DNA from 3 places in the Eubacterium sp. BIOML-A2 genome. Region 2 is predicted to be linked to each of the others. Evidence: predicted binding sites of a transcription regulator. Region 2 holds the regulator's gene; each other region holds the start of a gene.

Region 1 (10,172 bases), on a different contig from region 2:
ACGCAGAGGAGGATATCCGTTCCCTCAAATCGCTGATTCTGTTCGGAATTCGGGGAATGGCGGCCTATGCTTATCATGCGATGGTTCTGGGATATGAGAACGCGGAAGTGAACGAATTTATGATCAAAGCGCTTTCTATCCTGGGGGAGGACTGGGGGATGGAGGAACTGCTCCCTGTTGTGATGGAGACAGGCAAAGTAAATCTGACCTGTATGGAGCTGCTAGACCGCGCCAATACGGAAACCTTTGGGACGCCCCAGCCGGTTGAGGTGACAATGAAAGTGGAGAAAGGACCGTTCATCGTGATTACCGGCCATGACCTTTGGGATCTGAAGCTTCTGTTGGAACAGACTGCAGGTAAGGGCATTCACATCTATACCCACGGAGAAATGCTTCCCGCTCATGCGTATCCGGAACTGAAAAAGTATCCTCATTTAAAAGGAAACTTTGGCACAGCATGGCAGAACCAGCAAAAGGAATTTGCAGATATCCCGGCTCCGATCCTGTATACCACAAACTGTCTGATGCCGGTAAAAGAGAGTTATGCAGACAGAGTGTTTACAACAGAAGTCGTGTCTTATCCTGAAATGATTCATATTGACAGCGATAAAGATTTTACGCCTGTGATCGAAAAAGCGCTGGCGCTCGGCGGATATGAGGAAGATATGGAGTTTACAGGAATAAACGGCGGTAAGAGTGTGACGACTGGATTTGGCCACGGTACGGTGCTCAGTGTAGCGGGACAGGTAATTGACGCCGTAAAAGCCGGAGCCATCCGCCACTTCTTCCTTGTGGGCGGCTGTGACGGCGCACGTCCGGGCCGTAATTATTATACTGAATTTGTAAAGCAGACTCCGGCGGACACGGTAATTCTGACACTCGCCTGCGGCAAATACCGGTTTAACGACCTGGACCTCGGAACAATAGGGGGCCTGCCAAGAATGATGGATATGGGGCAGTGCAACGATGCTTATAGTGCAATTAAGGTTGCGGTGGCCTTGTCAGAGGCTTTTGGATGCCAGGTGAATGAACTGCCGCTCTCGATGGTGCTTTCCTGGTATGAACAGAAGGCTGTTTGTATCCTGCTGACCCTGCTGCATCTGGGGATTCAGAATATTAAGCTGGGACCAACGCTGCCGGCCTTTGTATCTCCTAATGTGCTGAATTATCTGGTGGAACACTACAATATTGCGCCAATCACTACGCCGGAGAACGACTTAAGGGATATTTTGGGTGAATAAGAAAATGAAACAAAGAGGGCGGTTAAAAGGGGTCAGACCCCTTTGAACCGCCCTCTTTGAACTTGTTAATAATTTTTTCGAAAAAAGTACATAATTTGTTAAATTATCCCTCACATAACTATCACATTTAGGCGGTATATTATTAATTGTAAAGGGACAATAACCTTTTTATTATAAATTTTCTTTTTCATAATTTTCCTTGGCCGGAAGCGATTCCGGCCTCTCCTTTTTTATTTCTTGATTGATCCGTTTGAATTTCCGATAATCACGTTTCTCCGTTTTTTTCAGGTTATTAATTGTATTTAAGGATTGTAAAATATTAACAGATATGTTATATTGTAAATATCGATAATAATTACTATTATTAAAGGAGGACGTTTATGGATACAAAAGCATTTTGGAAGATGAGTTATGGTCTTTATATTATCTCGGCAAAAAATGGGGAAAAAGCCGGAGGTTGTGTTGTGAATACAATGATCCAGGTGACTTCAGAACCGCTGCAGGTTACGGTGACAATTAACAAAGAAAATTATACTGCCGGTCTAATACAGGAGTCAGGGTATTTTACTGGAATCGCGCTTGCACAGTCAGCCACAATGGAGCTGATTGGGGCATTCGGGTTCCAAAGTAGCAAAGATAAAGATAAATTTGAGGGATTTGAGACGAAGACGGATCTCAATGGAATTCCGTATGTTTGCAGCCAGGCAGCAGCCAGGTTCAGCTGTAAAGTGAAAAATACGATGGACGTGGGAACACATATTGTATTCCTGGGAGAAGTAGTAGATGCAGAAGTGATGAGTACGGAAGAGCCTATGACATACGCATATTATCATACCGTGAAAAATGGTGTTACACCTCCAAAGGCATCCAGTTATATCCCTGAGCCCGAAAAAGTAAAGGGATACCGCTGTAAAATCTGCGGATACATCCTGGAGTCAGATACCATACCAGAAGATTTTAAATGTCCGATCTGTGGAAGAGGAAAAGAAGAATTAGAGAAGCTGTGAGAGAAAGTTAAGCTTAAAACCAAGGTTGGACATCCGTTAATTTGAAAATTGAAAGAAACATTCTGAATAAGACAAAAAATGGATGCTGCGGTTTCTCCCGCAGCATCCATTTTTTGCCTTATAAAAGGGGGAATGAAAAAATTGAAGTTTATGCAGCCAGATTCTGCAGGCATACTATTTTTCATTTACATTAAGATTAGATTTTTTTAATTCCTACAAAAATAGTATAAAAAATATTAAAAAAATACAAAAACAAATCTGAAAGTATATTATAATTTTGGTATGAATTAACAGGGCGCCAATGACACAGAAGTATATTGAACAGTATTCTTTCAGGAGGGAATTATAATGAATGCAATGGAACGGGTAGTAAAAGCATTGAATCACGAGGAGGCAGACAGGGTACCGGTATACCCTATCATCAGCGGGGCTTCCCGCAGACTGACAGGAGTAAGTTACAGAGAATGGGCTAACGATGCACAGCTGTGCGCGGATGCTCTCTTAAAAGCGAGAGAGGAGTTTGATCTGGATTGCATCGTAACGTTGATTGATCTTTCCGTTGAATGCGATGCATGGGGGCAGGAACTGATTTATCCGGAAAATGAAGCTGCGCACCCGGATTATGAGCATTGCGTAGTGAAAGAGATTGAGGATTATGCCAGGATTAAGAAAGTGGATTACCGCAGCTCCAGACGTATGATGATGCATATTGATACATGCAGAAAATTGGTAGAAGCCTCCAATGGAGAATTCCCCATTGTAGCATTTGTATTTGGGCCCCTGGGTACGCTGTCCATGCTGCGTAGTCAGCAGGAAATGTATATGGATTTTTATGATGATCCGGATGCGGTACATGAAGCGGCGCGCGAGATTAATGAGACCTTGAAAGATTACTGCAGAGCTCTGATGGATACGGGGGTGAATGGCATCATGTTTGATACCCTTTTTGCCTCTGGCTCTATCATGAGCAAGGAAATGTGGAATGAGCTGGAGGGAGATCTGGTGGAAGAGCTTGCCCAGGTGGTAAGAGATAAAAATGGGCTGGTAATGATACACAATTGCGGGCAGAAAATCTACTTTGATGTTCAGATCGAGCGTATGCAGCCCGCGGCGATTTCCTTCTTATATCCGCCGGATGACTGTAAAGATTTTAAAGAATGTAAAGAGAAATACGGGAATCTGACAACCCTGATCGGGTGTGTTACTCCGGCAAACGCAGCAATCGGCACTGACGAAAACTGGGACCAGGAATGCAGAAATTCCATTGACGCAATGTCAGCCGGAGGCGGCTTCATACTTGCAACGGGATGCGAATACCCTGCAAATGCCGATTTTGCAAGGGCACACAGAATGGTAGAAATTGCAAAGGACTATGGAAGATATTAGAATAAGGTCTGGGAGAGTGGGAATACAAAACAGCCGCTGTGGATTCGTCCATAGCGGCTGTATAATCAGTTATGGGCCTTCCCAATTACTGCATGCTGCATGAGAGAATGCTTATGCTTTCAGCTCTGTTCTGCGTATGACACAGTATGAACATAGGCTTAAAATACACGCTGCAAGTACAAAGATAAGTACAGGATACATAAAGTTTATTGTACCGTCGGTCATGTATCCAAAAGCCTTTAGGACAAATAGGATAATCCTGTCAGTAAAATCTTTTGGAAGAACAAATTTTATCAAAGCAGGTATTATTAAAATGATCGTGAGGCCGAGAGTAATCCCGGCATAGACCGATATCTTTTTACCGATCTTGTTTATAATAAGGATTACCAGGTAAAACAGACAGCAGATAAGCATATATACTAAAAACAGCCAAACCCAGCCTAAAAAGTAAGAATGCCCATATCCGTACAGTCCGCCAAATAATGAGTGATAGCCATGAAACCAGTGGTGAAGCGCGTTTCCCAGGATTGTATCAACCAGTGACATGATTCCCGAGATAAAAGCGAACAGGGAAAATGTGGAAAGAAAGATATATTTTCTGGTAAATCCATTTTGTATCAGCATTTTAAAATCTTCTTTAAACCCCAGGATCCCTAAGATACCTACATAGATAAAAGAATTAAACTCTAAGCCGTTCGTACCAATTTTGCCGCTGCTTCCGTTTGTAATATAAGAAAGGACAAAAACGGCCGCGACAACTGCATATTCAATTGCGTAGAAGATCCAAATATATTTAAACGATGTCATACATTCATAACGGATAACAGTGCCTAATTTTTTCATATCAGCGGCCCCCTTTCTCTGTTAACTTTACGAATAGTTTTTGCAGGTTCATATTAGATATCTGTAAGCGACTGTTTTTAGGAAGCTGTTCTTTTTCTCCCAGTATATAAGCGAGTTTTAAATTACCAAGTTCATCGTAACCTATCACATTTTTGTCTTTACAGTAGTCATCGACTTCACCGGCGAGGCCGGAAATACAGTATCCTTTATTCATCAGCGTTTCAACGGTTTCCTGCAGAAGCACTCTGCCTTTGTCGATTAGAACCACTTCTTCGATGATGTTTGCCACCTCTTCTATAAGATGGGTAGCGATAATAATCGTTCTCTGATAGTTTTCATAATCCTTCAGTAATAATTCATAAAACAACTCCCGGTGATTCGCGTCCAGTCCCAGCACAGGCTCATCAAAAACCACATAAGGTACATGGAGGGAAAGCGCAATCGTAAGTTTAAAGATAGACTGATAACCTTTCGACAGTGCTTTGTATCTTTTGTTAATATCAAGATCAAACTTTTCTGCAATCTGACGTGCCTGATCCAGGTCAAAATTATCATAAAAACGGTCTATCCACTTAAAATGTTCTATCACTTTCAGGCTGGTGTCGTATAAGTCCATCTCACTCATACAAAATATCTTTTCGTGCACTTCCATGTTTTCTTTTGCGCGTAGACCGTCAATAAGGATTTCCCCTTCATCAGCGAAGATGCGGTTGGAAATGATGTTAATTAAAGTGGATTTGCCGGCTCCGTTTCTTCCTAAAAATCCGTAAATTTTACCATATTCAAACGAAATAGAAACCCGATCCAGTGCGTTGACATTGCTGTAACGTTTTACGACATTCTTAATTTGTATTGCATTCATTTTCATACCCCTTTTCTATCAATGTGATAATTTCCTCTTTTGACATCTGCAGTTTGACGGCCTCGTTAATTAATGCCTCAATATATTGATTGTAAAATTGATCCTGTCTTTTTCTGCGGATTTTTTTAACTGCGCCTGCTTTTACATACATTCCAAGACCCCTCCTTTTATAAATAATCTCTTCGTCTACCAGCATGTTCATTCCTTTGAGGACTGTATGTGGATTAATGTTCAAAAGTGCCGAGATCTCATTGGTTGAAGGAATCTTTGTTTCCTCTGGAAAGACGCCTGTAAATATGGAATCTTCTAACTGTTCTGCAATTTGAACGAATATAGGTTTATCTATATTTGGATTTATGTTCAATGATATCACCACCTTATTAGTTAGTTACTTGAGTAACAAACTGACTTACACCTTTAATATATACTAATACGCAATTTCTGTCAATAGATTTTTAAAAAACTTGAAATACAAAAAGTACAGAGCGCAATGTGGCACAGGAGATGAAAATTGGATGTGGTCATACCAGATTCCAACGTCGTAAACATAGGTGAATATGCACTAAAAAGAAGGGAAATATGTTGCTGATTGCACAAAAAGAAAGGGAGTAATTGACACGCATTATATGGAATGATACAATGTTAAAAAGATAACACATTGTGGTACAACCAATTATGAGCGAAGGAGAGAAGCGGATGGGAGATTTTAGGGTTCTGGAAATTAAGCAGAGTGTTTTTGCGGATAATGATAAACGGGCATCCGAATTGAGGAAAGAACTGAAGGAAAAAAAGGTGTTTTTGTTAAACCTGATGTCTTCACCGGGATCCGGTAAGACGACTACACTTACCAGGACGATTGAACAGCTGAAAAATGAGCTGAAGATCGGAGTGATGGAGGCGGATATTGATTCTGACGTAGATGCAGAAACGATTTCCCGGCTTGGGGTTGAGGCAATCCAGCTCCATACAGGGGGGATGTGCCATCTGGATGCAGATATGACCCGGCAGGGGCTGGAGGGCCTTGAATGCGGAGATCTGGATCTTGTGGTACTTGAGAATGTGGGGAATCTTGTCTGTCCGGCAGAATTTGATACCGGAGCGGTGAAGAATGCCATGATTCTAAGCGTACCTGAGGGAGACGACAAACCGTTGAAATACCCGCTGATGTTTTCTATCTGCGACGTCGTTCTGATCAACAAGACAGATGTGCTTCCCTATTTTGATTTTGATATGGAACAATGCAGAAGGAACATTTTAAAAAGAAACCCGAATGCAATCATTATACCAATCTGTGCCCGCACCGGTGAGGGGATAGAGACTTGGGCCGAATGGCTCAGGGGAGAAGTGAAGGCATGGCAGAAAGCGGAAAGGAGTTAGGTATGGCAGAAGAGAGAACATTAATTCTAAAGCTGGGGCAGAAAATCACGGACCGAATTGGGCACAAAGTGACAGTGGACGATCCGGAATACTGGGGACTCGCCTGTGTTGTAACGGATGAGATGGCGGAAGTGGCCCTTGCGATGAAGGTAAGAAAGCCGGCCAGTGCACAGGAGATTGCGAAGAAATGCGGCAAGCCGCTGAAGAGGACGGAAGAATTGCTGCAGGAGATGAGCGTGATCGGTCTGCTGGAATACAACTGGGAAAACGCGGACCGTCATAAACAGTACATACTGCCGATGTTTGTGCCCGGCTGTGCGGAATTCATGAACATGAACCTGGAGCAGGTAGAGAAACATCATGAGGTCGCCAGATTTTTTGAGCAGATGAGCCGGCTGCCGCTGGAAAAGGTAACCCCTATGGTGCCTCCGGGGGGCGCTGGAATTGGTATGCATGTCATTCCGGTTGAAAAGGCCATACCAACGGAGCAGAAGTCCGTCAGTGTCGAGCATATTTCCCACTGGGTACAGAAGTATAAAGGGAAATATGCGGTGGGCGCCTGTTCCTGCCGCCGTTCCCGCAGAATTCAGGGAGAAGGCTGCGGACACCTGGAAGATGATATGTGCATTGGCGTCGGAGATATGGCCGATTACATTGTAGAGACTGGAAAGGGCCGCTATATTGACGAAGCGGAGGTCATGGAGATCCTGCAGAGGGCGGAGGACAATGGCCTGGTGCACCAGATCACAAATATCGATGGGGAAGATAAGATCTTTGCTATCTGTAACTGCTGTGTCTGTTCCTGTTATGCACTGCGCACCTCTCAGCTGTTTAACACTCCGAATATGTCCCGCTCCGCTTATATAGCCAGGGTGAATACCGATAACTGTGTGGCATGCGGCCAGTGTGTGGAATACTGCCCGTCCGGTGCGGCAAAGCTGGGACAGAAACTCTGTACAAAGAGCGGGCCGGTATCCTATCCGGTGCAGGAACTGCCGGATGCGGTGAAGTGGGGGCCGGAGAAATGGAATGAGAATTACAGGGATGATAACCAGATTAACTGCTATGACACGGGAACAGCACCGTGCAAAACGAATTGTCCGGCTCATATTGCCGTGCAGGGATATATTAATATGGCTTCTCAGGGAAGGTATTTGGATGCACTTAAGCTGATTAAGAAGGAGAACCCATTCCCGGCAGTATGCGGAAGTATCTGCAACCGGCGCTGCGAAGACGCCTGCACCCGCGGGGAAATCGATCAGGCGGTGGCAATCGATGAGGTCAAGAAGTTTATTGCCATGCAGGAGCTGAATGCAGAGTCCCGTTATATTCCGCCGATGGTCAATCAGATCGGGAAGCCATATCCGCAGAAGATTGCGGTTGTAGGCGCCGGACCGGCCGGGATGAGCTGTGCCTTTTTCCTGGCTCAGAAGGGGTATCCGGTGACCATCTTTGAAAAGCACAGACAGCCGGGAGGAATGCTGACTCATGGAATCCCGGGCTTCAGGCTGGAAAAAGAGGTGGTAGATGCGGAGATCTCGGTGCTGCGTGAGATGGGAATCGAGTTTAAATGCGGTATAGAAGTAGGGAAAGATATTACACTGGAAGAGCTGCGGGCACAGGGCTATCAGGCGTTTTACCTTGCAATCGGATGTCAGGGCGGGCGCAGGGCCGGTGTCTCAGGAGAAGAGTTAGAGGGCGTACTGACAGGTGTGGATTTCCTTCACAGGGTCAATACGGATGAGAAGGTAGAGTTGTCCGGGCGGACCGTTGTGGTCGGCGGCGGCAATGTGGCCGTTGATGTGGCGCGGAGTGCAGTGCGTGCAGGAGCATCTATCACGCAGATGTTTTGTCTGGAAGCAAGGGATTCCATGCCTGCCGCTGAAGATGAAGTGGCAGAGGCGCAGGAAGAAGGAATCACGGTAAATTGCGGCTGGGGACCAAAAGAAATACTTGGTGAGAACGGAAAAGTTACCGGAGTGGTCTTCAAAAAATGCGTGGCTGTGACAGATGCAGAAGGTCGTTTTCATCCACAATATGACGAGGATGACTGCATGACGGTAGCATGTGACAATGTGCTGCTGAGTATCGGGCAGAGCATTATCTGGGGAGGCCTTCTGGATGGAACCAAAGTGGAACTGGGACGCGGAGGCGGCGCTGTGGCAGATTCTTTGACCTATCAGACAGCGGAGCCTGATATCTTTGTTGGCGGAGATGTGTATACCGGGCCAAAGTTTGCAATCGATGCGATTGCGGCCGGAAAAGAAGGCGCGGTCTCCATTCACCGTTTTGTACATGACGGACAGAGTCTGACAATCGGCCGAAATCGGCGTGAATTTATAGAACTGGATAAGAAAAACCTGGATATCCCGGAGGAAAGCTATGACCATGCCAGCCGCCAGGCGCCGGGGCATAAGGCCGGAGTTAAAGCGGCATCTACCTTCCGGGATACGCGCCTTGTGTTTACGGAGGAACAGGTAAAAGCAGAGACTGCGAGGTGTCTGGGATGCGGCGCCACGATCGTAGACGAGAACCGGTGCATTGGCTGTGGTGTTTGCACGACAAAATGTGAATTTGATGCGATCCACTTGAGCAGAGAAATTCCCGAGGCAAGCCGGATGATGAAGAGTGAGGATAAGATGAAGGCGATTCTGCCCTACGCGGCGAAAAGGCAGATTAAGATTATCCGCAACAGGAAATAGCAATGGAAAGAAGGGGATGAGATATGCACGAACTGGGGCTTGTCACGCATGTAGTCCGCGCGATCGAGGAGATTGGCAAAGAAGAAAAACTGACGGAGGTAGCTTCGGTGACGCTTGAGATCGGGGAAGTGAGCGGTGTTATTCCGGATTACCTGGAGGACTGTTGGAAATATTTTCGGAAAAGGTCAGAACTTCTGAAGGAAGCGGAACTAAAAATAGAGACCATTCCGGCGGTAACGATCTGCGGGGATTGCCAGAAAACTTTTTCTACACTGGAATATAAAAAACAGTGTCCGCACTGCGGCGGAGAAGATACCTGGCTGACTGCCGGAAATGAATTTAATATAAAGGAGATTACCGCCTGTTAAGGCAATGAGAGGGAAGGAGAGTTCATGATGTTTGTTTTTACAGAAAGTGTGCCCACAATATTGGTTTGGCTCGTATGGATTGGAGTGTTTATATCGCTGTTTGCGGCAAATGAGTTAAGCCGCCGCTTTAAATGGGTAGGGTTCGGATGCTTTGTGATATTGCCGGTGGTGCTGACCGTACTCTGGCTGACGGCGCTCAAAGATACCTCCTATATGGATTGGTTCCATCTGGCAAAGGTATATTCGTCCACAGCAGGATGTATTGGGTTCTGGTGCATACGCCATATAAAGAAACTGCAGCACAATAAGATCGCGCTTTGTTTTCCGCCGTTGATTCTGGCGATCAATATTCTGGAGGCGTGTTCCAGAGATTTTCAGGTCAGCCA
Region 2 (10,172 bases):
CAAACTTTTCGTGCTGCTTATGTGTGTAGCTCTTGTCGGTCTCATCGGCTTTGGCAAAATGCGTATACATTCCCTCGATCTCTGTATTAGGCAGCCCGCCGATCTCCCGGATGGCCTTTACACTCTCCGGGCCGGGTAAGAATCCAAGCCTTCCCATCCCTGTATCAACTTTGATATGTATACGTGCTGTTCTGCCAAGTTTTTCCGCGGCTTTTGACATGCCTTTTGCCATCTCCTTCATATAAACAGTGGCACGGATATCTTTAAGAATCATCTCCTCATACTGCTCCGGGAAAATACAGCCGAGTACGAGAATTGGTTTTTTAAGCCCTTCCTTCCGGAGAGCTGCAGCCTCCTCCAGGCTTGCGGTGGCGTAGCCCCATATGTAATCCTTTTCTTCAAACATCTCCGCAATCGGCACGGCGCCATGGCCGTACCCATCCATCTTTATCACGGCGATGATCTGCGCCCCTTCCCCGATCCGCCGCCTCATCTGTTCCATATTATATGATACGGCATCCAGGTCTACCCTGGCAAATACCCTGTTAAACTGTTTCATTGCTCCATACTCTCCTCTGTTCTTTTTAGGCAGTCCCCGATTCCCGCCGTTATATCTTCTGCCAGCACACTGTAGGAACCCCTGGCTGCTTTGGCCTCGTCTCCCGCGCAGGCGTGCAGGTATACCCCGCAGACAGCCGCCTCATATGGCTTCAGTCCCTGGGCCATCAGCCCTGTAATAACCCCCGCGAGCACATCCCCGGACCCGGCCTTTGCCATAGAACTGTTTCCCGCAGTATTGACGAATATCTGACGGTCCCACTTGGCCGCAATTGTTCGTGCATCCTTTAAGACGCAGACAACACCCGCCCAGTCTGTAAATGCCCTGGTCATCTCAAAACGCTTTTCCTGCAGCTCTGTAACAGAACAGCCCAGCAGGCCGGACATTTCTTTCATATGCGGCGTCAGGACAATGGGCCGCTCCCGTTCTTCCAGCAGTTCCGGATGGCACCCCAGTATATTCAGCCCATCTGCATCTATCACGCAGGGAATCTGAACCTCTTTCACGACCTGAGTCAAGATACTCTCCGCAACACGGCTCTGTCCCAGCCCGCAGCCAATGCAGGCCACATCCGCCCATGCGAGGAGATCCCGAATGGCTTCTTCCTCATATTCAGTATAAGTGCTTACAATCGCTTCCGGTAAAAGCTGCTGCAATATCACCCGGTTATCTTCATGTGTATAAATCCGGACCAGACCCGCGCCGCATCTATACGCGGCCTTCGCACTCAAATATGCGGCGCCCGACATACCGCGGCTTCCGGTAATCATCAGGATCTTCCCATAGTTTCCTTTATGTGAATTGGGCCTTCGGGGCGGGATCAGCTCCGGCAGGTCCGATTTTTCAAATGTGTAGCAGACACCCGGTTCTTTTTCAAAAAGCTTCCGGCTGATTCCGATGGATACGGCAACAGTTTTTCCGGCATATTGGCAGCCCGGATGTAAAACACAGCCCAGTTTTTCGCACTCAAAAGTAACCGTCAGATCGGCTGAAAATGCCGTCCCTAATACCTTTCCAGTGGCTGAGCAGATGCCGGAAGGGATATCTATGGCAACCTTCTGTCCCGGCAGCGCACTCATCTTTTTAATATTTGCCGCATAAGCTCCCGAGACTTCCCGATTCAAGCCCACGCCGAAAACGGCATCCACTATAACAGTATATTCCTTTCTGTTGATTGTTGTTACTACAGGAACACCGCAATTTTCAGCGATTTTCATTTGCTGCATGCAGTCAGGAGTCCTGGATTCTTCGTTTCCGATGAAAGCGGCCTCAACATCACAGCCTTTTTCTTTTAACAGGCGCGCAACTGCAAAGCCGTCGCCGCCGTTGTTGCCGGAGCCGCAGACCACCAGCGTTCTGTGTGTATTGATTTTTTCCTGCTCCATAACGGCCACCGCCGCCAGAGCAGCCCGCTCCATCAGCACCATAGAGGGAATCCCGATCTCATGGATCGTGTAATTGTCCGCTTTCTGCATCCATTCACCGGTAGGCAGATATCTCATATACTCACTCTCCTTTATTTTCATAGTGTTTTGCTTGTGAAACCCGCGTCCGCAGCGTCCTCACCGCATCTGCCTCTAATACCACTGTGCGTATCCGAAGGGATTGTATCTGATAGGCGCAGGTGTCCCAATAAGTGAAATAACGTGCAACAAAGGCGCAGTGCCTTTGTTACACGTTTTATATTGTTAATCAATTATCATGTTCTTCATTGTAACGGCTGATATTATAAGACAGTTTCATCAAACTATCAGACAAATGTACGCTTTCTACGATCACATCATCCGGCAGGTGCAGATCAGTGTGCGCAAAATTCCATATGCCCTTGATACCATTCTCAACAAGCATATCGGCTACTTCCACTGCTTTTGACTTTGGAATCGTCAATGCAGCAATCTCTATGTCCGTATTTTCAACAAATTCTCTCAGGTCGTCCATCATACGGATCGGGATTCCACGTATAGTTACCCCTTCCAGTCTTGGATTCACGTCAAAAATCCCCTGCAGTATAAAGCCGCTCTTTTCAAAAGCCGCGTAATTGGCAAGCGCCTGTCCCAGGTTACCCGCTCCTATTATGATTACGTTATGTTTTCTGTTCAGTCCCAGAATCTTTCCGATCTCTGTATAGAGATACTTAACATTGTATCCATAGCCCTGCTGGCCGAAACCACCGAAGTTGTTTAAATCCTGGCGAATCTGAGATGCAGTGACGCTCATCTTCTTGCTCAGGTCATTTGATGAAATCCGTTCTACTCCTGCATCCAGTAATTCTCCCAAATATCTGTAATATCTGGGCAGCCGTCCAATTACTGCACGTGATATCTCTCTATCTTCCACAGCTATCCCCTCCAAACTTAATCTATTTAATATTATATAGAATTGTACGGGCAAAGTCAAATTTTAGTTGTATTTTAAACAATTTTCGTTATAATGAAATAAGTATACTCAAGGGCATACCGTAACTCATGCCCGGCGGGCGGGGTTTCGGCGGCTGAAGCATAACCGAAGGCCCGATACAGAAGACAACAGGAGGTTTCTTATGATACTTGCATGCCATAATCTCAATAAAGCTTTCGGTGGACAGGTCATTGTCAGAGACGGCTCTTTTCATATAGAAGACAGAGAAAAAGCGGCTCTGGTCGGAGTAAACGGGGCCGGAAAATCCACCATTCTTAAGATGATCGTAAAGGAAGAGCCAGCCGACAGCGGTGAAATTGTAGTTACAAAAGGGAAAACTCTCGGATATCTCGCACAGCAGCAGAAACTCGAGGGCGGCCGCTCCATATATGAGGAAGTAAAGACAGCAAAGGCTGATATTATCGAGTTGGAAAATCAAATCCGTGCTATTGAAAAGGAATTGAAGTCTCTGAGCGGTGATGCCCTTCAGAGCAGGCTCGATACCTATCATCGCATGATGTCCGCGTTTGAGGCACAGAATGGGTATGCTTACGAAAGCGAGCTGACAGGCGTCCTCAAAGGACTTGGGTTTCAGGAGGAGGATTTTGACAAAAAAACGGACACCCTTTCCGGAGGGCAGAAAACAAGGGTTTCCCTGGGAAAACTGCTCCTCACAAAACCCGATATCCTGCTTCTGGATGAGCCCACAAACCATCTGGATTTAAATTCCATCACCTGGCTTGAGACCTATCTGCTGAACTACCCCGGCGCCGTATTTATCGTCTCCCATGATCGTTTCTTCTTAAACAGAGTGGTCACAAAAGTGGTGGAGATCGAAAATGGGGCTGTCCGGATGTACGCCGGCAACTATAAGGCCTATGCGGACAAAAAACAACAGATCCGCGACGCCATGATGAAAGAATATCTGAACCAGCAGAGGGAAATCAAGCATCAGGAGGCCGTCATAGAAAAACTCCGGTCTTTTAACCGTGAGAAGTCCATCAAGCGCGCGGAAAGCCGTGAAAAACTGCTGGATAAGATGACGCTGGTCGATAAGCCCCAGGAGGCGGCGAAGGAGATCCATTTTTCCCTGGAGCCCTCTTGCCTGAGCGGCAACGACGTGCTTTCAGTGGAGGGGTTGTCTAAAAGCTTTGACAGTCAGACCTTATTTACGGATATCAGCTTTGATATCAGACGCGGCGAACATGTGGCTGTAATCGGTGACAACGGCACCGGGAAAACCACGCTGCTTAAGATTATCAACCAGGTGGTTCCCCCGGATACGGGCTCCTTTACTCTGGGGTCTAAGGTGAGAATCGGTTATTACGATCAGGAACACCATGTGCTGCACGACCAGAAAAATATATTTGACGAGATTTCGGATGACTATCCAACTCTGAATAATACGCAGATCAGAAATACGCTAGCCGCATTCCAGTTTACCGGTGATGACGTGTACAAACTGATCGGGGACCTGAGCGGCGGCGAGAAGGGACGCGTATCGCTGGCAAAACTGATGCTCTCCGAGGCCAATTTCCTAATCCTCGATGAGCCCACAAACCATCTGGATATCACATCAAAAGAGATATTGGAAAAAGCAGTCAACGACTATACCGGTACCGTCTTATACGTCTCACACGACCGCTATTTTATCAACCAGACAGCTACCCGCATATTAGAGCTGGTGAATCAGACCTTTGTAAACTATATCGGCAATTATGACTATTATCTGGAAAAAAAGGAAGAGCTGACGGCCGTCTATGCTTCCCCCGCAGCCAGGGGCACGGATGATTCCGGTATTCCGAAGGAATCTGTTTCAGACGCAAAGCTCAGCTGGCAGGAACAGAAGGAACAGCAGGCCAGGGAGCGCAAAAAACAGAATGAACTGAAAAAGACGGAAGAACGCATCACTGTACTGGAAGAAAGAAATGAAGAGATCGATGAACTGATGACCCATGAAGATGTGTATTCCAACTCGGTCAAATGCCAGGAACTTGCTGCAGAAAAGGCTTCTAATGAAGAGGAACTGGACATTCTCTATGAAAAATGGGGAGAACTTGCAGAATAAGAATAAAATGGGGAAGCTCACTTCAACGCTCCAACGCCTTTATAAAAAACGGACCGGCATGCAGATCTGCGTGCCGGTCCGTTTTTGCATCATTTAATTTGAAGTATCATTTATTTGATGACTTTTTAAGCATTGAATGAGGCAGATAAAATTTACAGCCTTGCTGCAATCGCTTTGATAAAGTCCTCACTGTTGAGAACAGTCGGATTCTCAATCGTTGTAATCAGTGCCAGATCCTTTGTCATGCTTCCGGATTCTATGGTGTCAATGGTCGCTTTTTCCAGTCTGTCCGCAAATGCCATCAGATCATTGTTTCCATCCAGCTCTCCGCGCTTTCTTAAAGCCCCTGTCCATGCAAAAATAGTTGCAACTGAATTGGTGGATGTCTCCTCCCCCTTGAGGTGCTTGTAATAGTGGCGCTGTACGGTTCCGTGGGCCGCCTCATATTCATAATATCCGTCGGGAGACACAAGCACGGATGTCATCATGGCGAGCGATCCGAATGCGGAGGATACCATATCACTCATGACGTCGCCGTCGTAGTTCTTGCACGCCCAGATATATCCGCCCTCTGATTTCATAACACGCGCTACCGCATCATCAATCAGTGTATAGAAATACTCGATCCCGGCTGCCTTGAATTTTTCATCGTATTCTGCATCATAGATTTCCTGGAAAATGTCCTTGAATGTGTGGTCATATTTTTTGGAAATCGTATCTTTTGTGGCAAACCAGAGATCCTGTTTTGTATCCAGCGCATAGTTGAAGCAGCTTCTTGCAAAGCTTTCGATGGACTGATTGATATTGTGCATGCCCTGCACGATACCCGGTCCATCAAAATTATGTACGAGCTCTTTTGTCTCTGTCCCGTCTTTAGCCGTATAGACAAGCTCCACCCTGCCAGCGCCCGGAATCTTCATCTCTGAGCCCTTATATACATCACCGTATGCATGACGGGCAATGGTAATCGGCTTTTTCCAGTTCTTAACGCATGGCTCAATTCCTTTTACGACGATCGGCGCACGGAAAACCGTACCGTCCAGAATGGCACGGATGGTCCCGTTCGGGCTCTTCCACATCTCCTTCAGGTCATATTCATCCATACGTGCAGCATTCGGGGTGATGGTTGCACACTTAACAGCTACTTTGTACTTCTTTGTAGCATTCGCGGAATCCACCGTTACCTGGTCGTTTGTTTCATTTCTATATTCCAGGCCCAGATCGTAATATTCCGTATTCAGCTCGATGTAAGGCTCCAGAAGATTATCTTTAATCATCTTCCAGAGGATTCTTGTCATCTCATCCCCGTCCATCTCAACAATCGGTGTACTCATCTTAATCTTTTCCATCTTAACTGTCTCCTCCTAATCGTTTTTCATACATTATTTTGCGGCTTGCTGGAAACCAGCCCCGCAGGGGCATGAATTACGGGATGCCCATGGGTATAACCTTGTTTTTTAAGGTTCTGTATGACATGCAGAATATGCTCGTTGGCGAGCTGCTCCGCAAGGTCTGCATCTTTATCCCGGATTGCGCGCAGAATCTGCTTATGCTCCCGGATCGACTTTCTGGCCCGTTCTTCTGAGACTACGGAAGATCTACGCGCCAGTTGGACATATTTGTGGAAATCTGTCAGTACATGGCTGAGTATCTTGCTGTTTGACGCCTCATATAAAACCGCATGGAACTTGCCGTCCAGTTCAGCCACCTGATCCGCACTGCCGCCACCCTCTTTTTTCATATGAAACTCGGAAAGAAGCATAATCTCGTCCAGCTCATCCAGCTGCTCGTCCGTAATGTTTTCTGTAGCCCATCTCGCGCACAGCCCCTCCAGCATAGAACGGATCATATAGATGTCGCTTACATCCTTCGAAGATATTCCCGTCACATATGCCCCCTTATTCGGGATGATAGAGACAAGGCCTTCCAATTCAAGCTGCCTCAGCGCCTCTCGCACAGGCGTGCGGCTGACCCCCAGTTCTTTCCCGATCGTATTTTCCCTTAACTCATCGTGTTCCTCATACTTTCCCTTCAGGATATCGTCACGGATTCTCTGAAAAACACGGCTGCCTAAGGAATGGTCCTGATATTCTTCCATTTTGCTTATATGTCCTCCCAAGTCAGAGTTTTATATGCAGTTCACTGCATACACTGTCTATTTTGGCAACTAATTCGTCATCTGTCAAGACTGTAACGCGACCTTCTTCATATTCTTTGTCCACCCAGGTCTTTAACGCCAGCACAAGCTCTGAATTTTTATCCACCTGGCGTTCTGCCGGAAGCTTGTAGTATGCGTTAATCCAGTAAGCAATTCCCGCAATACCGGACGTATTGGAGACAGATACAAGCGCCGGGCGGTTTAAATATTTGTCGGTATCAAAAATATTATAAATTTCTTCGTTTTTGAGCATTCCATCCGCATGAATCCCGGCACGGGTTACATTAAAATTCTTCCCCACAAACGGTGTTCTGGAGGGAACCCGGTATCCGATCTCTTTTTCATAGTACTCCGCCAGCTCTGTGATCACAGTTGTATCCATCCCGTCCAATGTACCCCTGAGCTGTGCGTATTCAAATACCATCGCTTCAAGCGGGGTATTGCCAGTACGCTCTCCGATACCGAACAAGGAACAGTTGACTCCCGAAGCGCCATACAGCCAGGCCGTTGTTGAGTTGCTGACTGCTTTATAGAAATCATTGTGCCCGTGGAACTCAATCAGCTCGCTTGGGACACCCGCATGTGTCATCAACCCATATATAATGCCCGGTACAGATCTCGGAATTACCGCACCGGGGAAATTCACACCGTATCCCATAGTATCGCAGGCACGGATCTTAACCGGTATCTGGTACTCTTCCATCAGCTTCATCAGCTCCAGGCAGAAGGGGATCACAAACCCATATATATCAGACCGCGTAATATCCTCCAGATGGCAGCGCGGCTTCACGCCAGTTTCCATACACTCCCTCACTACGGACAGATAGTGGTTCATTGCTTCCCTGCGGGTCATCTTCAATTTATAAAATATATGATAATCCGAACAGCTGACAAGTATCCCCGTTTCCTTCAGCCCGATATCCTTAACCAGCCCAAAATCTTTCTTACTGGCACGGATCCAGCTTGTGATTTCCGGAAATTCATATCCTTTCTCCAGACATTTATAGACAGCATCCCTGTCCTTCTTACTATACAGGAAAAACTCGCTCTGCCGTATCTTCCCCTGCGGGCCCCCGAGTCTATGTAAATAATCAAAAACAGCTACAATCTGTTCCGTCGTATAAGGAGCGCGTGACTGCTGTCCGTCACGGAACGTCGTATCCGTAATCCATATCTCATCCGGCATATTATGAGGCACGATTCTGTCATTAAAAGCAATTTTAGGAATCTCATCATAGTGAAACAGATTGCGGAATACATTCGGATTATCAACATCCACCAGCTGATAAATATACTCTTCCAGTTCCAAAAGATTCGTGTGCTTGTTCAAAAAAACTTTCCTGTCTTCCATTTAGTCCTTACCTCCTACATAGCCAGTTGACATACTGTAACATTGTAATTGTGTAAATTACATCCGTGTATAATTGTATACAATAATACATTTCTTGTCAATAACAAATTTTAAATGCAGATTCCTTCCACCCCCTCCTTGAACTCCATAAGAGGCAGTTTCCTCCCGTTTTGAAACAATAGACCAAGAACCGGACACAGTGGGGTCTGGAAGCGTCTTCCGGCTGCACTTTACAGCCAGAACCCGTTTCCAGACCCCACTGTGTCCGGTTTCTGAACCATCACCTTCTAAACTAAAGAATAACTCTAACCTTCAAAACCCCCTCGATACCGCTGAGTTCATCTATTACTGCCCTTGATACATCCCCATCTACATCCATCATGGTATAGGCATATTCTTTTCTGCTCTTATTTGTCATCAGGGAGATATTTAACTTTTCTTTTGCGAGCAATGCCGTGAACTGCCCGAGCATGTTTGGTATGTTATGGTGCAGGATGGTGATTCTGGATCCTTCACCTTTCTGTCCCATATCACAATCCGGGTAGTTTACGGAATGTGTAATATTACCATTTTCCAGGTAATCAATGGTTTCCTTGACTGCCATTTTTGCACAGTTGTCTTCGGATTCCTCTGTGGAAGCTCCGAGGTGTGGAATTACAATTGCCCCTTTAACTCCTGTGACCTCCGGTGTTGGAAAGTCTGTTACATAACATTTCACGTTTCCTGCTACAAGGGCATCAACCATGTCCTCACTGTTTACGAGCACATCTCTTGCAAAATTCAGGATGACCACATCTTTTTTCATCAGGCTGATCGTGTCTTTGTTAATCATGCCCTTCGTATCTTCCAGGGCCGGTACATGGATCGTGATATAATCACATTCTTTATAGAGCTCATCTACCGTTTTTGCATGGTGGATATTACGTGAAAGCTTCCATGCAGCGTCGACGGATACATATGGGTCATAACCGTATACTTCCATTCCGAGATGCGTTGCAGCATTTGCTACCAGAACTCCGACTGCTCCGAGACCTATGACGCCCAATTTTTTGCCTTCCAGCTCTGTCCCGGCAAAGGCCTTTTTCTTTTTTTCGGTCATCTTGGCGATGTCCCCGTCCTCTTCATTCTCCTGAACCCAGCTGATACCGCCTATTATGTCACGCGCCGCAAGAAGCATTCCCGCGATCACAAGTTCTTTTACACCATTGGCATTAGCTCCGGGGGTATTGAATACAACGATTCCTTTTTCTGCACATTTGTCCAGCGGGATATTATTAACGCCCGCACCTGCCCGTGCGATGACCTTCAGGCTGCTGCTGAAGTCCATATCATGCATTCCTGCACTCCTTACGAGGATGGCGTCCGCCTCCCCTGCGTCCTCTGTTCTTACATAGTTTTCATTAAATTTCTCCAGTCCCACCGGGGCTATTGGATTCAGGCAATTATACTTATACATTTTACAGATTCTCCTCCTCGAACTTCTTCATAAATGCAACGAGTGCTTCTACACCCTCATATGGCATTGCATTGTATATGCTGGCACGCATGCCGCCCACGCTTCTGTGACCTTTCAGATTCTCCAGGCCTGCGGCTTTCGCCTCTTTCACAAACTTGGCATCCAATTCGGCATTTCCTGTAA
Region 3 (10,172 bases), on a different contig from region 2:
TCCACGGAAAACTGGAACCGGCCGAAGAGCGAAGTAGATGCGCTGATGAAGCTGCTTCGCAATTACATGAAGACCTGTCTGAAGACGGCTGAGAAAAATGATATGAAAATCCGTGTAATCGGGGATATAAAAGCGCTGGATGAAGATATTAAGAAGAGGATAATAGAATTGGAGGAGGCCAGCAAAAACAACAACGGCCTGAACTTCACAATTGCTATTAATTATGGCAGCAGGGATGAGATGATAAGGGCAGTCAAACGCCTGGCGCAGGATTGCGTGGATGGGAAGATACGTGTGGAGGAGATTAGTGACCCGGTCTATGAGTCGTATCTGGATACACATGGTATTCCGGATCCGGATCTTTTGATCCGGACGAGCGGTGAGCAGAGGCTTTCAAATTATCTTCTCTGGCAGATGGCCTATACGGAATTTTATTTTACAGACGTTTTATGGCCGGATTTTACAAAAGAGGAATTGGTAAAAGCTGTCGAGCAGTATAATAGAAGAGACAGACGTTACGGGGGCGTAAAGGAGGAACAGGATGTTTAAGACACGGCTACTCAGTGGAATACTATTAGTACTCATTGCACTATTTACAGTGATTTCCGGCGGAAGCATTCTGTTTGCAGTGCTATTTATCATCAGCATGATCGGCCTGAGCGAACTTTACAAAGTCTTTGATATCCGTAACAAGGCTCCGGGAATCTGCGGCTATCTCTTTGCGGCTGCCTATTATGCCCTGATTTATTTGAAGCCGGTTCTGCCGTCCGGGACAGACTGGTTTATGCTTTTGTTCATGGTATTTTTAATCTGTATGATGGGAGTGCTTGTATTCTCCTTTCCAAAATACAGGACAGAGCAGATACTGGCAGCATTTTTCGGTGTATTTTATGTGGCTGTGATGCTGTCCTATATTTATCAGATCCGCATCCTTCCGGGCGGGGTATTTACCGTATGGCTGGTATTCATCTGCTCCTGGGGATGCGATACCTGTGCCTATTGCGTGGGCATGCTGATCGGAAAACATAAGATGGCTCCGAAGCTGAGCCCCAAAAAGTCAGTGGAGGGCGGTATAGGCGGGATCGCAGGAGCCGCACTTTTGGGCGTGCTGTATGCCCTTGCTATCAACAAGTGGGGGGATGCGGGCGCAGGCATTGTCAGGTTTGCAATCATCGGCGCAGCGGGAGGCGCGATCTCACAGGTGGGCGATCTGGCGGCTTCTGCAATCAAGCGTAACCACAATATCAAAGATTATGGAAAGCTGATACCGGGGCATGGCGGGATACTTGACAGATTCGACAGTGTAATATTTACGGCGCCTATCATATATTACCTGTCTGTTCTTCTTTAGGTGATAGAGTACAAAGGAAGGAACTGCATATGAAGAAAATTGCAATACTGGGCTCCACAGGTTCTATCGGAACCCAGACATTGGAAGTCGTGCGTGAGAACGGCGATATAGAAGTAACCGCACTGGCAGCGGGCAGCAACATTGCACTGCTGGAGAAGCAGATCCGGGAGTTTCATCCTAAGATGGCGGCAGTGTGGTCAGAGGAAAAGGCGAAGGAACTGAAAGCGCATATCCGGGACCTGGATGTAAAAGTAATGGCGGGAATGGATGGAATCCTGGAAACAGCCGCAGAGCCCGAATCGGAGATTCTGGTAACGGCCATTGTCGGTATGATCGGGATTCTGCCTACGATTGAGGCGATACGTGCGAAGAAGGATATTGCGCTTGCCAATAAGGAAACACTTGTCACGGCAGGTCATATCATTATGCCGCTGGCCAGGGAACATGGGGTGTCAATCCTGCCCGTGGACAGCGAGCACAGCGCCATTTTTCAGTCCCTGCAGGGCGGACAGAGGGCCGCTCTCCACAAGATACTGCTGACGGCCTCCGGAGGGCCCTTCAGGGGCCGTTCAAAAGCGGAGCTTGGGAACATTCAGGTGGAAGACGCCCTGAAGCATCCGAACTGGGAGATGGGGCGCAAGATCACGATCGATTCCTCTACAATGGTCAACAAAGGCCTGGAGGTTATCGAGGCGAAGTGGCTTTTTGACGTGACGGTAGACCAGGTTGAAGTAGTCGTGCAGCCACAGAGCATTATCCACTCTATGGTTGAGTACGAGGACGGGGCTGTTATCGCTGAACTTGGGACGCCGGATATGAAGCTTCCGATTCAGTACGCCCTGTATTATCCGGAGAGAAGATATCTTCCGGGCGGCAGGCTGGATTTTGGAGCCCTCTCACAGATTACATTTGAGAAACCAGATATGGAAACATTTTATGGCCTGAAGCTGGCATACGAGGCCGGAAGGCGGGGGGGATCCCTGCCGACAGTCCTCAACGCAGCCAATGAAAAGGCCGTAGCCCTCTTTCTGGAAAGGAAGATCCGTTACCTGCAGATTCCGGAGATGATACAGGCCTGTATGGAGAAACATAAAATAATTGAACATCCTACAGTGGAAGAGATACTAAATACGGAGCAGGCAACATATGAATTTATAAAAAACAGGTGGTAGTATATGGGGATAATTTTAGCAATACTTCTGTTCAGCGTGGTCATTATATTCCATGAGCTGGGACATTTTACCCTGGCGAAGCTTAATGGCATACGCGTGGACGAATTTTCGTTGGGACTTGGTCCTACAATCATAGGAAAAGAATTCAGAGGGACAAAGTTTTCCCTGAAGCTTCTGCCATTTGGCGGGGCATGCATGATGGGGGAAGATGATGCGGATGATCTGACGGAGGGCAGCTTTAACAGCAAGTCTGTCTGGGCAAGGATTTCTGTAATTGCGGCAGGCCCGGTGTTCAACTTCATTATGGCTTTGATATTTTCTGTCATTCTGGTGGCCTGGATCGGGTATGATGCTCCGGTAGTCCAGGGTGTGGATGCGGGATACTCAGCCATGGAGCAGGGGCTTCAGGAGGGCGATGTCATTACGGGTTTGAATGGAAAGGATATTCATCTATGGAGAGAGGTCAGTCTCTTTAATATGATGAACAGAGATGCAGATTCCGTGGAGGTCACATACGAAAGAGACGGGCAGGAGTATACGGCCACGATTGTACCCAGGCAGCTAGAGGGGGACAGCATGAAACGGATGGGAATCCGTGGCAGCACAGCAAATACAAAGGCCGGTCTGGTTGATTCTGTCAAGTACGGAGCGTACACGCTGCGGTACTGGGTAAATTATACGTTTGACTGCCTCAGGATGCTTGTTACCGGGCAGATCGGAATCAAGCAGATGTCGGGGCCTGTGGGGATTGTAAATTTTGTGGATGACACATACAAGCAGGCGGCTCCTTCGGGTGCGGCAACGGTTATCTTGAATCTGCTGAACATTGCTATTTTGCTGTCGGCCAACCTGGGAGTGATGAACCTGCTGCCGATTCCGGCTCTGGACGGCGGCAGACTGGTATTTTTGATCGTTGAGGCCGTACGGCGCAAACGTGTGCCCCCGGAGAAGGAAGGTATGGTGCACATTGCAGGCTTTGCACTGCTGATGGTTCTTATGGTCGTAGTCCTGTTCAATGATATACGGAATATTTTTTGACGAGATAAGCGTGAACGCCTCGGAAAAGATACGCGCGGTAAACAGCGGGTGTCTTTTCCGGGGCGTATTTTTATTGACGGCAATTTCCCTGTTTTGCCCGCAGGCACATTTTAAATTCCGGCGCATATATATAATAGAGATGAATTTTTTGCGAGGGAATATATGACTTCTTTAAGAGCAATGCAGAATAATGCTGTAGACAAAGGGCAGCTGCAGATTAACGTTACATCAGAGATTACGGCACTTCCTGTTACCGGGGCGACAATATCGATATCTTATACCGGAGTTCCGGAGAGTACACTGGAGCAGGTGAATACGGATGCGTCCGGGCAGACCGATGTACTGGATCTGGATGCGCCTCCCCTGGAGTACAGCCTGAATCCGACGGTTGAGTACCAGCCCTACTCCGAATACACACTGGATATCAGCGCACCGGGGTTTGAACCCATGAGCATTGCGGGGACAGAGATTCTGCCGGATGTAAGAGCAATACAGAACGTGGCGCTCAGGCCAAATGACCAGACCCGGGAGAATGAACAGGTTTTTGTAATACCCGCACATACATTATACGGCGAATATCCCCCAAAGATAGCAGAGGAGGAAATAAAACCGATTAACGAGACCGGTGAAATCGTACTGAGCAGAGTGGTAGTGCCGGAATTTATTATCGTCCATGACGGTTCTCCCCGGGACACTACCGCACAGAATTATTATGTAAAATATAAAGATTACATCAAAAATGTAGCATCCAGTGAAATCTACGCCACATGGCCGGCAGATACGATCCGGGCAAATGTCCTGGCTATTATGTCCTTTACTCTGAACCGTGTGTACACAGAATGGTACCGTAATAAAGGATATGATTTCACGATCACATCCTCCACAGCATTTGACCACAAATGGATTCCGGAGAGAAATTTTTATGATACAATCTCCGTGATCGTAGATGAGTTATTTGCAGATTATCTGTCCAGACCTAATGTAAGGCAGCCGATCCTGACACAGTACTGCGACGGGCGCAGGGTAACCTGTCCAAACTGGATGACACAGTGGGGGTCAATGGCGCTCGGGGAGCAGGGCTACAGCCCGATCGAGATTCTGCGTTATTATTACGGAGACGACATGTATATCAACACCGCCCAGGAAATATCCGGAGTCCCCTCCTCCTGGCCGGGCTACACTCTGGAGATCGGCTCCAGCGGCGACAAAGTCAGGCAGATGCAGGAACAGCTTAACGTCATAGCCGGGGCATATCCCGCCATTCCTAAAATCGATGCAGACGGAATATACGGGCCGGCAACGGCTGCAACCGTAGAAAAATTCCAGTCCGTGTTCGGCCTTCCGCAGACGGGAACCGTGGACTATAGAACCTGGTACAAAATATCAGAAATCTACGTAGGAGTATCACGTATTGCGGAATTGGGGTGAATTCTTGCGGGAGAGGCAGGTGTATAGTCCGCCGCCGGAACCGGACATAGGTGTGGCTGGAGACGGGGCTGCGGCTGTAAGCTGGAGTAAAGTAAAATAGAAGGAAAACCGGGGCAGCCTGGGCACATCACCCGAACCCTTGATGGGTTCGCGCGCTGGGCCCAGGAAAAAATGTAATTTGGAGATTACATTTTTTGCCCCGGTTTTCCTTCTATTTTACTTAACTCCAGCTAACAACCGCAGCTACGCCTCCAGCCACACCTATGTCCGGTTCCGGCGGCTGCTTGCATCCGGCCGGGGGTATGAATTTACCGGCGGGGATTCCGGTCGGGGGAGGCGGATTGAATTGGTTGGGTGTGGTGTTTCCGGGCGCATAGAGTGCGCGCTAGAAGCCCTTGCAGAAGAAAAGAGGCTGGTTCCATCAGCAGCCTCTTTTTTTCTGCTACGGATTCTAAGTAAACGGACAGTGCCCGGAAATACCACACCCTGCCCCGGGGCAATTCTGCCTCCTGCTTTACTTAGCGTCCCCCTTACTTAATCCCCGTCGCGCCGCGGAACTTCATCGGGGATGATGTTTCCTACGCTTGCTTTTCCCGGCAGATCGATTTCGGGAATGTTATGGTTATCGTATTCATTTTCTTCAGCTGTCTTTGAGGGCATTTTGATTTCTCTCATATTACAACCTCCTTGCACTTTTTATGATAGTGTGTGCAGAATTAAGGTAAATATGCAGAAATACAGCCTTATTCTGCAAGAGAATAAAGCTGTAAGAAGCTTGCACGTTCTTCACGGTTCATTCTGACAAATTCAGTGAAATCCACGTCTACATAATACATTTGTTCTCCACAGCAGTTTGCGTGCGACTGATTGTTTGTATAATGGTATCTTTTGCATTTTATACAATAAAATACATGCATCATTTGTATCACTCCTTTCTGCTATCATACCATAAAATATGGGCTGTGAGAATTAAAATGTTGTTAAGGGTGAGAGTTATGTGTGACGGAAAGAAACACATAACTTGATCAGAATATATTTATTGGATGATTTATGATACAACAACCTTGAAGTTTAGGGGATCCTAAACTATAATTTATATAGAGGTGAAAAGCATGGATAATGGGGATAGGACGAAACAAAAGTTCGTGACGGCCATGACAGAACTGATGGGCGCGAAACCGTTGGATAAGATAACGGTGAAAGAGATTGTAGAAAAGAGCGGTATGACAAGACAGACTTTTTACCGCTGCTTTTTGGATAAATATGATCTGGTGAATTGGCATTTTGAACGTCTTGCTAAGAAGTCTTTTTTGCAGATGGGTGTCAGCATGACCTTAAGGGAGGGGCTTGAGAAAAAGTTTTGGTTTATCAAAAACGAACAGACTTTCTTTGCAGCAGCTTTTCAGTCGGAGGATTACAATTCCCTGGTTGCTTATGACTATGAATGCATATTGCAGTTTTATAAGAATATCATAGAAAAGAAGACGAAAAAACCGCTGGATGAGGATATCTGCTTTCTGCTGGAGATGTACTGCAGAGGTTCCATCTATATGACTGCCCGGTGGGCCAGGAGAAATATGGATCTGGCTCCGGAGAAGATGGCAGATCTGCTCATACAGGCGCTCCCGCAGCCGTTGGAAGAACTGCTCTCTGAACTGCAGCCTGATTTGCAGGATGAATAGGATCTGGTATTGTAAGAATAAATGTTACATAGACGCCATTTTGTAACTTGTCTCTGTATGTTTCAGGTTGTTATAATTATAACAATAAATGATGCTGCAAGGCAATCTATAAAATGTAAAGGGGATATGTGCTATGTCAAACAGATTTATTTTGAATGAAACATCTTACCATGGAGCAGGGGCGGTCAATGATATTGCGGCTGAAGTTCAGGCCAGGGGATTTCAGAAGGCATTTGTGTGTTCTGATCCGGATCTGGTGAAGTTTGGGGTTACACAGAAGGTGCTGGATGTGCTGGAGTCAAATGATCTGGCGTATGAACTTTATTCAGATATTAAGCCCAATCCGACCATTGAGAATGTGCAGACGGGAGTCGCTGCGTACCGGTCCTCCGGTGCGGACTATATCATTGCAATTGGCGGCGGATCTTCTATGGATACAGCCAAAGCGGTAGGTATCATCATCAACAACCCGGAATTTGAGGATGTCAGAAGCCTGGAAGGCACCGCACCCACGAAAAATAAGTGTGTGCCGATTATTGCGGTTCCGACAACAGCCGGTACAGCAGCGGAAGTTACGATTAACTATGTGATAACAGATGTTGAAAAGAACAGAAAGTTTGTATGTGTTGACCCCCACGATATCCCGATCGTGGCAGTGATTGATCCGGACATGATGTCCAGCATGCCGAAGGGGCTGACAGCATCCACGGGCATGGATGCGCTGACACATGCAATTGAGGGGTATATTACGGCCGGAGCATGGGAATTATCAGATATGTTCCACTTAAAATCTATTGAGATTATCGCCCGCTCCCTGAGAGGCGCAGTCGACAATACGCCGGAGGGAAGAGCGGACATGGCGCTTGGACAGTATGTGGCAGGGATGGGATTCTCCAATGTAGGGCTGGGAATTGTGCATTCTATGGCACATACGCTGGGCGCACTTTATGACACGCCGCATGGAGTTGCGAATGCGATTCTGCTCCCAACGGTTATGGAGTACAATGCAGATGCTACAGGAGAGAAGTACAGGGAGATCGCAAAAGCCATGGGTGTGGAAGGAACCGAAAATATGACACAGGAAGAGTACCGCAGGGCGGCAGTGGATGCAGTGAAAAAGCTATCTGCAGATGTCGGAATCCCGGCAGACCTCAAAGGCATTGCCAAAGAGGAGGACATTGCGTTTTTGTCTGAATCGGCATATGCGGATGCCTGCAGGCCGGGGAATCCGAAGGAGACTTCCGTAGAGGACATTGCAGCTCTGTTCAGGTCTCTTCTTTAAGCTGCTCTCCCGCCGCACCGGCGGAGCCAGGGCTCCCTTTGTAAGAACGGCGGGGATCGCACAGGTGTGGGGAAGCGGCAGAACGGGGAAGGATTATGGCAGGAAGAAGGAAAAAAAGAAGAAAATGGCCGGTCGTAGCCGGAATATTCATTCTGACAGGCATTTTTACAGGTTTGGGAGCAGTGGCTTTTCAGCAGCTCCCAGGCCTTTTTGCGTCCACAAAAGAAGTGATTGAGACGGTGAAGGTCCAGGTGGAGAAAAGCACAAGTGTTCCCTTTGAGGAAGTTAGAATACCGGAAGACGATGTGGCACAGGGCTACTATTACCGGCAGCTCCCGGAAACGGAACAGAACCTGTATAAGGAGCTTTATCAGGGGATGATGGACTTTAACGAAGCCATCTATATGCATTCACCCGATGTGGAGGTGCTCAAAAAGGTGTGCCAGTTTATTTTCAGCGACAGGCCGGAGATATTTTGGTGTACCGGGGAGATGCAGGTGACCAGCTATGCGGACTATTCTGAAGTACAGCCTGTATATACCTGCACACAGGAGGAGCGGACACAGAAGCAGGCACAGATTGATGAGGCTGTCTCTGCATGCTTTGAAGGGATTGACGGGAACGCTTCGGAATATGATAAGATCAAATACATTTTCGAATATCTGGTAAATACTGTGGACTATAATATGGAGGCCCCTGACAATCAGAACATATACAGTGCCCTGGCGGGGAAGGCATCCGTATGTGCGGGATATTCCCGCGCCGCTCAGTATCTTCTGCAGAAGACAGGCATCGAGTGTATCTATGTAACCGGAACGATTCCCGGACAGGGAGCGCATGCATGGAATATCGTGAAGTGTGACGGGCAATACTATCAAATGGATGTTACTTTCGGGGATCCGGTATTCCTGGAGACCGAGAGCGGGGAAAATTTGCCGGAGCAAAGTATTAATTATGATTATCTTTGCTGCAGCGATGCGGAAATCATGAAAAACCATACCATGGATACGACAGTGGGCTATCCGCCCTGCAGTTCCATGGATTTGAACTATTATAAACTCAACGGCATGTACTACGAGGAATATCAGCCGGACCAGCTGCTGAAGGATATGAATGACACCATCTACAGCAGGGCGGATTCTTTTACCTGTAAGTTTGCAAATGATACACTCTATCAGGAGGCACATGACAGTATCCTGAACGACCTGGTTCAGAGAGCGGCCCAGAATCTGCTGGAATACTACGGACTTGAATCTGTGCAGTATACCTATATAGAGGATGAGACGATGAATAAGATCACGATTTTCTGGAACTATCAATAATTTTCCGGAAAATTGTTACAGAATGTTGTTTAAAAATTTTGTTGAAATCTGTTTTTAAATGTAGTATAATCTTTACAATTTGAGAACGAGGGCGCTCTGGATTGAAAGACTCCAAGAGTGCCTTTGTCATGTAAAATAAATGAGATTCTGTTTGTTGCTTTTACGGGCGCTGTTTACAGGGCTTACGGGGCGGCGAAATACAGGAAGGGAATAGGTGAACAGATGAAAGCGTTTCTGATATTGGAAGACGGAACCGTGTTTTCAGGAAAAAGCATTGGTTCGAAAAAAGAGATGATAAGTGAAATCGTATTTAATACCTCCATGACAGGGTATTTGGAAGTATTGACTGACCCTTCTTACGCGGGACAGGCCGTCGTTATGACATACCCGTTAATCGGGAATTACGGCATAACACCGGATATGGAATCCCAAAAGGCATGGCCGGACGGATACATCGTGAGGGAACTGTCCAGGATGCCAAGCAACTTCAGGTGTGAAGGAACGATCCAGGATTTTCTTGAAAAGCAGGATATTCCGGGGATTGCGGATGTGGATACCCGTGCCCTTACGAAGATATTAAGGGAAAAAGGCACCATGAACGGGATGATTACCACGAATGAAAATTACTGCCTGGAAGAGATTCTTCCAAAACTAAAGGCCTACAGGGTGGGAGATGTTGTTTCTAAAGTGACATGCAGTAAAAAGTATGTGCTGGAAGGAAGCGGGAAGAAAGTAGCACTCCTCGATCTGGGCGCCAAAAATAATATAGCCAATTCTTTAAATAAACGTGGTTGTGAAGTGACTGTTTATCCGTCCAGCACAACTGCAGAGGAAATCATTTCAGCAAATCCTGACGGCATCATGCTTTCTAACGGCCCTGGTGACCCTGCAGACTGC

The links. Region 2 encodes Rex, which represses fermentation and respiration genes when NADH is low (regulators of the CRP and FNR family bind a similar motif). Its sites were predicted from a motif close to ATTGTTAANNNNTTAACAAT; they were not measured.
Region 1: a site for Rex is predicted at 5,978-5,997, ahead of hypB (hydrogenase nickel incorporation protein HypB). Genes of this name have one in related genera too.
Region 3: a site for Rex is predicted at 6,738-6,757, ahead of fucO (lactaldehyde reductase). Genes of this name have one in related genera too.

What each region holds. Positions count from the first base shown of each region.
Region 1 is NZ_WKZK01000006.1:83,042-93,213, reverse strand. Features, by position in the region: gene hcp (hydroxylamine reductase) at 1-1,241, shown strand, start outside; gene GKG43_RS03880 (flavin reductase) at 1,622-2,248, shown strand; gene GKG43_RS03875 (uroporphyrinogen decarboxylase family protein) at 2,597-3,634, shown strand; gene GKG43_RS03870 (hypothetical protein) at 3,746-4,477, opposite strand; gene GKG43_RS03865 (ABC transporter ATP-binding protein) at 4,479-5,339, opposite strand; gene GKG43_RS03860 (GntR family transcriptional regulator) at 5,320-5,703, opposite strand; gene hypB (hydrogenase nickel incorporation protein HypB) at 6,036-6,716, shown strand; gene GKG43_RS03850 (FAD-dependent oxidoreductase) at 6,692-9,418, shown strand; gene GKG43_RS03845 (hydrogenase maturation nickel metallochaperone HypA) at 9,442-9,786, shown strand; gene GKG43_RS03840 (DUF5692 family protein) at 9,814-10,172, shown strand, end outside.
Region 2 is NZ_WKZK01000017.1:28,694-38,865, reverse strand. Features, by position in the region: gene alr (alanine racemase) at 1-559, opposite strand, end outside; gene GKG43_RS08320 (NAD(P)H-hydrate dehydratase) at 556-2,061, opposite strand; gene GKG43_RS08315 (redox-sensing transcriptional repressor Rex) at 2,252-2,896, opposite strand; gene GKG43_RS08310 (ABC-F family ATP-binding cassette domain-containing protein) at 3,099-5,024, shown strand; gene GKG43_RS08305 (NADP-dependent isocitrate dehydrogenase) at 5,177-6,373, opposite strand; gene GKG43_RS08300 (GntR family transcriptional regulator) at 6,400-7,122, opposite strand; gene GKG43_RS08295 (2-isopropylmalate synthase) at 7,145-8,533, opposite strand; gene GKG43_RS08290 (phosphoglycerate dehydrogenase) at 8,826-9,989, opposite strand; gene serC (3-phosphoserine/phosphohydroxythreonine transaminase) at 9,991-10,172, opposite strand, start outside.
Region 3 is NZ_WKZK01000064.1:17,484-27,655, forward strand. Features, by position in the region: gene GKG43_RS19030 (isoprenyl transferase) at 1-549, shown strand, start outside; gene GKG43_RS19035 (phosphatidate cytidylyltransferase) at 542-1,351, shown strand; gene dxr (1-deoxy-D-xylulose-5-phosphate reductoisomerase) at 1,381-2,523, shown strand; gene rseP (RIP metalloprotease RseP) at 2,527-3,561, shown strand; gene GKG43_RS19050 (peptidoglycan-binding protein) at 3,724-4,989, shown strand; gene GKG43_RS19055 (hypothetical protein) at 5,524-5,664, opposite strand; gene GKG43_RS22990 (hypothetical protein) at 5,733-5,909, opposite strand; gene GKG43_RS19060 (TetR/AcrR family transcriptional regulator C-terminal domain-containing protein) at 6,102-6,671, shown strand; gene fucO (lactaldehyde reductase) at 6,805-7,953, shown strand; gene GKG43_RS19070 (transglutaminase domain-containing protein) at 8,049-9,275, shown strand; gene GKG43_RS19075 (carbamoyl phosphate synthase small subunit) at 9,498-10,172, shown strand, end outside.